DNA from 2 places in the Enterococcus durans genome. Region 2 is predicted to be linked to the other one. Evidence: predicted binding sites of a transcription regulator. Region 2 holds the regulator's gene; the other holds the start of a gene.
The links. Region 2 encodes LexA, which represses DNA repair genes until DNA is damaged. Its sites were predicted from a motif close to CNAACANNTGTTNG; they were not measured.
Positions count from the first base shown of each region.

Region 1: uvrB (excinuclease ABC subunit UvrB) is a predicted target of LexA. The motif match lies at 1,412-1,425, and genes of this name have one in related genera.

Region 1 covers NZ_CP022930.1:2,787,212-2,790,645, reverse strand. Annotated here, with positions in the region: gene CJZ72_RS13190 (amino acid ABC transporter substrate-binding protein/permease) at 1-1,227, opposite strand, end outside; gene uvrB (excinuclease ABC subunit UvrB) at 1,521-3,434, shown strand, end outside.
Region 2 covers NZ_CP022930.1:2,343,059-2,346,492, forward strand. Annotated here, with positions in the region: gene CJZ72_RS11145 (QWxxN domain) at 1-787, shown strand, start outside; gene CJZ72_RS11155 (hypothetical protein) at 1,255-1,473, opposite strand; gene lexA (transcriptional repressor LexA) at 1,627-2,250, opposite strand; gene CJZ72_RS11165 (DUF896 family protein) at 2,397-2,648, shown strand; gene tkt (transketolase) at 2,749-3,434, shown strand, end outside.

The DNA.
Region 1 (3,434 bases), 440 kb from region 2:
ACCTAGACTGCGAGATGCTTCCATTTGACCTACTGGTACAGCTTTGATCCCACCGCGGACAATCTCAGCGATATACGCGCTAGCATTCAAAGTCAATGTGATGATCCCGGCAATAAAATCAGGGATGGTAAATCCAAGAATACCTGGTAGTCCAAAGAAAATGAAAAATGCTAGTACCATCATTGGGATACCACGGATAATATCGACATAGATGGTAGCAAGTGTACGTAATGCACGGATCGGTGCTACACTGAATAAGCCGAAAATGATTCCCACGATCAGTGCTAAAGCAAATGAGATCAGCGTTAAAAGAATCGTTTTCCATAAACCTTTAAGTAAGGATTTGTAATTATTTTGGATCAAACCAACGATTGTTGATTCGTTTGCTTTTGTTTTTTCTGAACTGCTGTCATCTGAAATGTATTTATTGATGATTTTATCGTATTCGCCAGTACGTTTTAATTCTTTTAAACCTTCGTTGAACATCTGAAGAAGTTCTTGGTTTTGGCCTTTTTTGACAGCAAATGCATAAACACCGCCTGATTCTCTTTTGATTGGTGTTTCAAGTGCTTGTCCTTGTTTGATGGCATAACCGATTACTGGATAGTCATCCATCATAGCGTCGATGGCGCCAACTTTCAAGCCGTCATACAATTGATCGGCTGCGTCGAAATATTTGATTTTGTAGCCATATTTACTCTGATTAGCATCTAAAAAGTCCGCACTTTCAGTTCCTACCTTGGCGCCAACAGTTTTATTTTTTAGGTCTTTATATGATTTGATTGAAGTATCGCCCTTTTTGACAGCGATTTGGATACCGCTGTTGAAATAAGGATCAGAAAAATCATAACTTTGTTTTCGTTCATCTGTTACGGTCATTCCTGAAATCATACCGTCGGCTTGGCCGGAGTCTAGAGCTTGTAGAGCAGCAGCGAAACCGCGATAATCCATGCGGATATTGATGCCTTGGAGTTTTGAGATAGCTTCCATGAGTTTGACGTCAATTCCTTCATATTCACCATCAGCATTCTGAAATTCGAATGGTGCAAAAGCCGAATCGCTTGCAATGACGTAAGTGTCTTTTTTAGGCTCTATTTTTTGCATCGTCTCGCTTGTACTTGATTCCGTAGTTTTTGTATTGTCAGCTTGTACACTGTAGCCAGTGGCAAATGTAACAAGTCCTGTCATTATGAAAATAATTGAGTAAAGCAAATGCCTTTTTTTCATAATCAACCTCCTAAGTTTTTCAATAACTATTTCATGTTTTTATATTATAGGCGAAAATAGATAAACTAGACAAGATTTTGTGCATAAAAAAATGAAAAAAATCTCTTTTACTAACATCTTATGTTATAAAATATGACATTTGTGATAAAAAAAGCTGACATTCTTTCGTGACGCATTTAAGTGGCGAAAGTATGTTCGGTGTGGTATAATTTCTAAACAGGGAATGCCTTTGCTTTCCTTTTCTTTTTGCGGGTCGTAAAATGAAAGGGAGAGAATGAAAAGGAGGATGAAAAATGATAGAAAGAGATACCTCCCGCCACTTTGAACTAGTGTCGAAATATCAGCCAGCTGGTGATCAGCCAGAAGCAATCACTCAGTTAGTTGATGGCGTGATAAAGGGTAAAAAAGCACAGATACTATTAGGCGCAACAGGAACAGGGAAAACTTATACGATTTCGAATTTGATCGAGAAAGTAAATAAGCCAACCTTGATCATTGCCCATAACAAGACATTAGCTGGTCAATTGTATGGAGAGTTTAAGGAGTTCTTTCCGAATAATGCGGTGGAATACTTTGTTTCTTATTATGATTATTATCAACCAGAAGCTTATGTGCCATCGAGCGATACGTATATTGAAAAAGATTCAAGTGTAAACGACGAGATCGATAAATTACGACATTCAGCGACGAGTTCTTTATTAGAAAGAAACGACGTGATCGTGATTGCCTCCGTTTCTTGTATTTTTGGATTGGGGTCACCCTTTGAATACCAAAAACAAGTGGTATCGATCAGACAAGGAGCAGAACTAGATCGTAATCAATTGATTCGGAGTTTGGTAGGCATACAATTTGAACGAAATGATATTGATTTTCAGCGCGGTCGTTTTCGAGTGCGCGGTGACGTCGTGGAAATTTTCCCAGCTTCACGTGATGAGCGGGCGTTACGAGTAGAGTTTTTTGGTGATGAAGTTGAGAGGATCAGAGAAGTCAATGCCTTAACAGGAGAAGTACTTGGCGAGACGGAACATGTAGCTATCTTCCCAGCCACTCACTTTGTAACGAATGATGAACATATGGAACATGCAGTGGCGAATATAAAAGCTGAACTTGAGCAACGACTAGCCGTTCTGCGTAATGAAAACAAGCTGCTTGAAGCACAGCGGTTGGAACAGCGAACAAATTACGATATTGAAATGATGTTGGAGATGGGATATACCTCAGGGATCGAGAATTATTCGCGACATATGGACGGACGTAAAGAAGGAGAACCGCCTTATACGTTACTTGACTTTTTCCCGGAAGATTCGTTGATCGTAGTGGATGAGTCACATGTTACGATGCCACAAATCCGAGGAATGTATAATGGCGACCGTGCCAGAAAACAAATGCTGGTAGATTATGGGTTCCGTTTACCATCTGCGCTGGACAATCGACCTTTACGACTAGAAGAGTTTGAAAAACATGTAAATCAGATCGTTTATGTTTCTGCTACACCAGGACCATATGAGTATGAACAGACTGATACGGTAATTCAACAGATTATTCGCCCAACTGGATTGCTTGACCCAATCATTGAAGTACGGCCGATCATGGGACAAATCGATGATCTTGTCGGAGAAATCAATGAACGAGTTGAAAAAGATCAGCGGGTCTTTGTGACAACGTTAACGAAAAAAATGTCAGAGGATCTAACGGATTATTTCAAAGAATTAGGAATCAAAGTCAAATATCTTCACAGTGATATCAAAACACTTGAACGAACGGAGATTATCCGAGACTTGCGTCTAGGAGAATTTGATGTTTTAGTCGGAATCAATTTACTTCGTGAAGGACTTGATGTGCCTGAAGTGTCTCTAGTGGCTATTTTGGATGCGGATAAAGAAGGATTCTTACGTAGTGAGCGATCATTGGTCCAAACTATTGGGCGTGCTGCAAGAAACTCAGAAGGTAAAGTAATCATGTATGCAGACAGAGTAACTGACTCTATGCGGTTAGCGATGGATGAAACTGCACGACGTCGTACGGTCCAAGAGGCTTACAATAAAGAACATGGTATCGTGCCTAAGACGATCATCAAAGAAATTCGTGATTTGATTTCCATTACTAAGGAATCTGAAGATGATGCGAAAGAAACAGTCCAAGTATCCTACGAAGAAATGTCCCGAGAGGAAAAAGCTACATTATTAATGAAATTAGAAAAAGAAATG
Region 2 (3,434 bases):
AAAAAAAGTGGGAGTTTATGCATTCGTGATACCAACTGATCCACAAGCTAGAATGGTCTTTCTGGCCGATACTTTTCATTTGCCACCTGATCCAGTTATTGAGAGAAGAAGGGATCTATTCAAAGTAATTCTACATGAATCGACACATCTTGGTGCACGTACGGGTGATATAGCGCTAGCCCCGAGTCCACGGAAAGGTTATGAAATAAGTGGTAAGGAGCTGTTAGATGATTATCATAAAAACTTTCCTCAAATAGTAAAATCTCCGGCCTTTCATAATTTTGTCGATCGATTAGCAGAACAGCAAAATTTGCCGAATTTATCGCCACAGGCAGTTGAGAGAGCTTTGATTTTCGATGATATGTTACGAGTGAATTTTCACATGGAAGATGCTGAAATGATAGCAGTTATCATCAGAGACCTTGCCGAGCAAAGAAGTTTTGACTTTAAAAAAAGGGTAACAAGAAATCTTGATGAGCAACCATTAGCAGACCAACTAGCAACGATATTTAAAAATTACGCCTTGTCTTCTCTTTTTAATTTAGATCAATATCACTTAAGTCCTCACTTGAATCGAACACAAGAACAAGAGAATATAAAAAATAGTGCTGATCCTCATGAGAAAATGGAAGCAGAAAAGGAAAAAGATAAAAATACACCAAATGTGAAAAGAGAAGAAGAGAAGAGAAGTATATTAAAGGCTATAGCAACAGGAATAGAAAAAAGCAATGCTAGAAGATCAGTGAATAGAAAAAGTTCGAAAATTGGGGAGCTAGCAATAAATTAGGGATAAATAGACAGTCGTTTTCTGATTTAAACTGCAGAAGTTTCACCTAAAAATAAGTGTTACAAGCGCTATTGAATATATAAAATAGGAAAGTGTAATCAAGAGATTCGACAAACATGTGAACTTGAAATAGATAGTTGCAACAGCCATTTTTAAGACGAGTTACATTATGGAATTCAGTAAGGCTTAACCAAGAGACAACGAAAACATCCGTCAGTTATACATGGTAAAGAATGTGGGATAAAACTAAAAATCAGTTTTGCAACAGACTCTCGAATAAACGAAAGGCCAAAAGACAGGTTTTTCGTAAAATTTAAAAAAAACGAGCAATACAAAAAGCGTATTGTTCGTTTTTTTCTTCAATTTCTCAAATCAAAACAACTTTTGTCCCACTCCCATTCTTTTTGAAGAAGGGGGAGGAATAGTAGATTTTTATTCTGAAAATAAACAATCAGCTCCTTGGTTCATTAGGAGTGTCTGGAACTGTAGTAGGATTCTTGATAAAAGGGATCATCATGATGCCGACGTCGTTCAGACTGACGGTATTTCTTTTCATCCCACAACATGAACCACAAAGCAAACAACGGAACAAACACTAAAAGTGCTGGTCGAATACCAAAGTTACCAATAACAATACCTAAGAATAATACCATTAATACCAAGCCAAGACGTCTCATTGATTTCATGATTTCTCACCTCATTATTTTATGCGAACAAAAGTTCGTATTTATAGTATACGAACTTTTGTTCGATTTGTAAAGAGGGAAGTTGAAAAAATGAGCTACACCTTTTTACGGCACAGCTCATTGCTTTTATCTATTTCGAAAATTCATAGCATTCTAGTAAATATGACTGCGGTAAAGACCTACTACGCGACCGAGAATGGACACTTGATCCAAAATGATTGGTTCTAACAAATCATTTTCTGGCTGTAGTCGGAAGTGGTCTTTTTCCTTGTAGAATCGTTTGCATGTTGCTTCATCTTCTGCTGTCATGGCAATGACGATATCACCGTTTTGTGCAGTTTCTTGTTTACGGACAATCACGTTGTCTCCGTCTAAAATACCTGCATTGATCATACTTTCGCCACGGATCGTTAACATGAACAAACTGCCTTCTTCAGAAGAAAGATTAGGCGGTACAGGGAAAAAATCCGAAGCATCTTCGACTGCTAAAATCGGCTCCCCAGCAGTAACCACCCCAAGTACGGGAATCGTGGAAGGTCGAACCCCGATTTTTGCCAATCCTTGTTTTGTCAATTCGATTGCACGAGGTTTTGTTGGGTCTCTTTGAATAAAGCCTTTTTTTTCAAGCCTTGCTAAATGGCCATGTACAGTAGAGGTAGAAGAAAGCTGAACGGCTTCCCCGATCTCTCTTACAGTTGGTGGGTAACCTTTTCGAGACACTTGTTCATGGATATATCGTAAGACTTCGATTTGTCTAGTTTCAGTTTGTCGGGCCACAAGGTACACCTTCTTTCAATTAATAACTAAATCATATCATATAAAAGGTCTTGTTTCAAACAAATGTTCGTATTTATATTAGTTTATCTAGTTGTTTTTTTTCCGTTTTTTATATAATATGAAGTAGAGTAAAAGGAGGTCTCCATATGCTATCACCCGAAAAAATCGAGCGAATCAACGAATTGGCTCGGATAAAGAAAGAAAAAGGCTTATCAGAAGCGGAAAAAAAAGAACAATTAGAGTTAAGAGAAGAGTATTTAAATGCCTTTCGCTCGGGAATGAGACATCATATTGAAGGAATGAAAATCGTCGATCCTGAAGGAAATGATGTCACACCAGATAAATTAAAAGAAATCCAGAAGAAAAAAGGCTTACACAACCGGAAAAACAACTTTTAGTAAAAAATACTAAAAATCATTGCTTTTTCTAGTGGTATCTTATAAAATGGTATGTGAGTAATAAAGGTAAAAAAAACCTAAATTAATAGGAGGGGTTATTTTGTTTGACAAAATCGACCAACTAGGCGTAAACACGATTCGTACATTAAGTATTGAAGCAGTTCAAAAGGCAAATTCTGGACATCCGGGGCTACCGATGGGGGCAGCACCAATGGCGTATGCACTATGGACAAAACATCTGAAAGTAAATCCGACTACTTCTAAAAACTGGGCGGATCGTGATCGATTCGTATTATCAGCTGGTCATGGTTCTGCGATGTTGTATAGCTTATTGCATCTGGCGGGTTATCAAGTTTCGATTGATGATTTAAAACAATTTCGTCAATGGGATTCAAAAACACCAGGACATCCTGAAGTGAACCATACAGACGGTGTCGAAGCAACTACTGGTCCATTAGGTCAAGGTATTGCGATGGCTGTTGGGATGGCAATGGCAGAAGCACACTTAGCAGCAACATATAACAGAGAAAACTTCAACATCGTGGATCATCACACCTACGCTATCTGTGGTGACGGCGATTTGATGGAGGGCGTTTCTCAAGAAGCTAGCTCAATGGCTGGTCACATGAAACTAGGAAAATTGATTGTTTTGTATGATTCAAATGATATTTCTTTAGATGGCCCAACGTCAAAAGCCTTCACGGAAAATGTAGGGGCTCGCTATGAAGCATATGGCTGGCAACATATTTTAGTCAAAGATGGCAATGATCTTGAAGCAATCTCTAA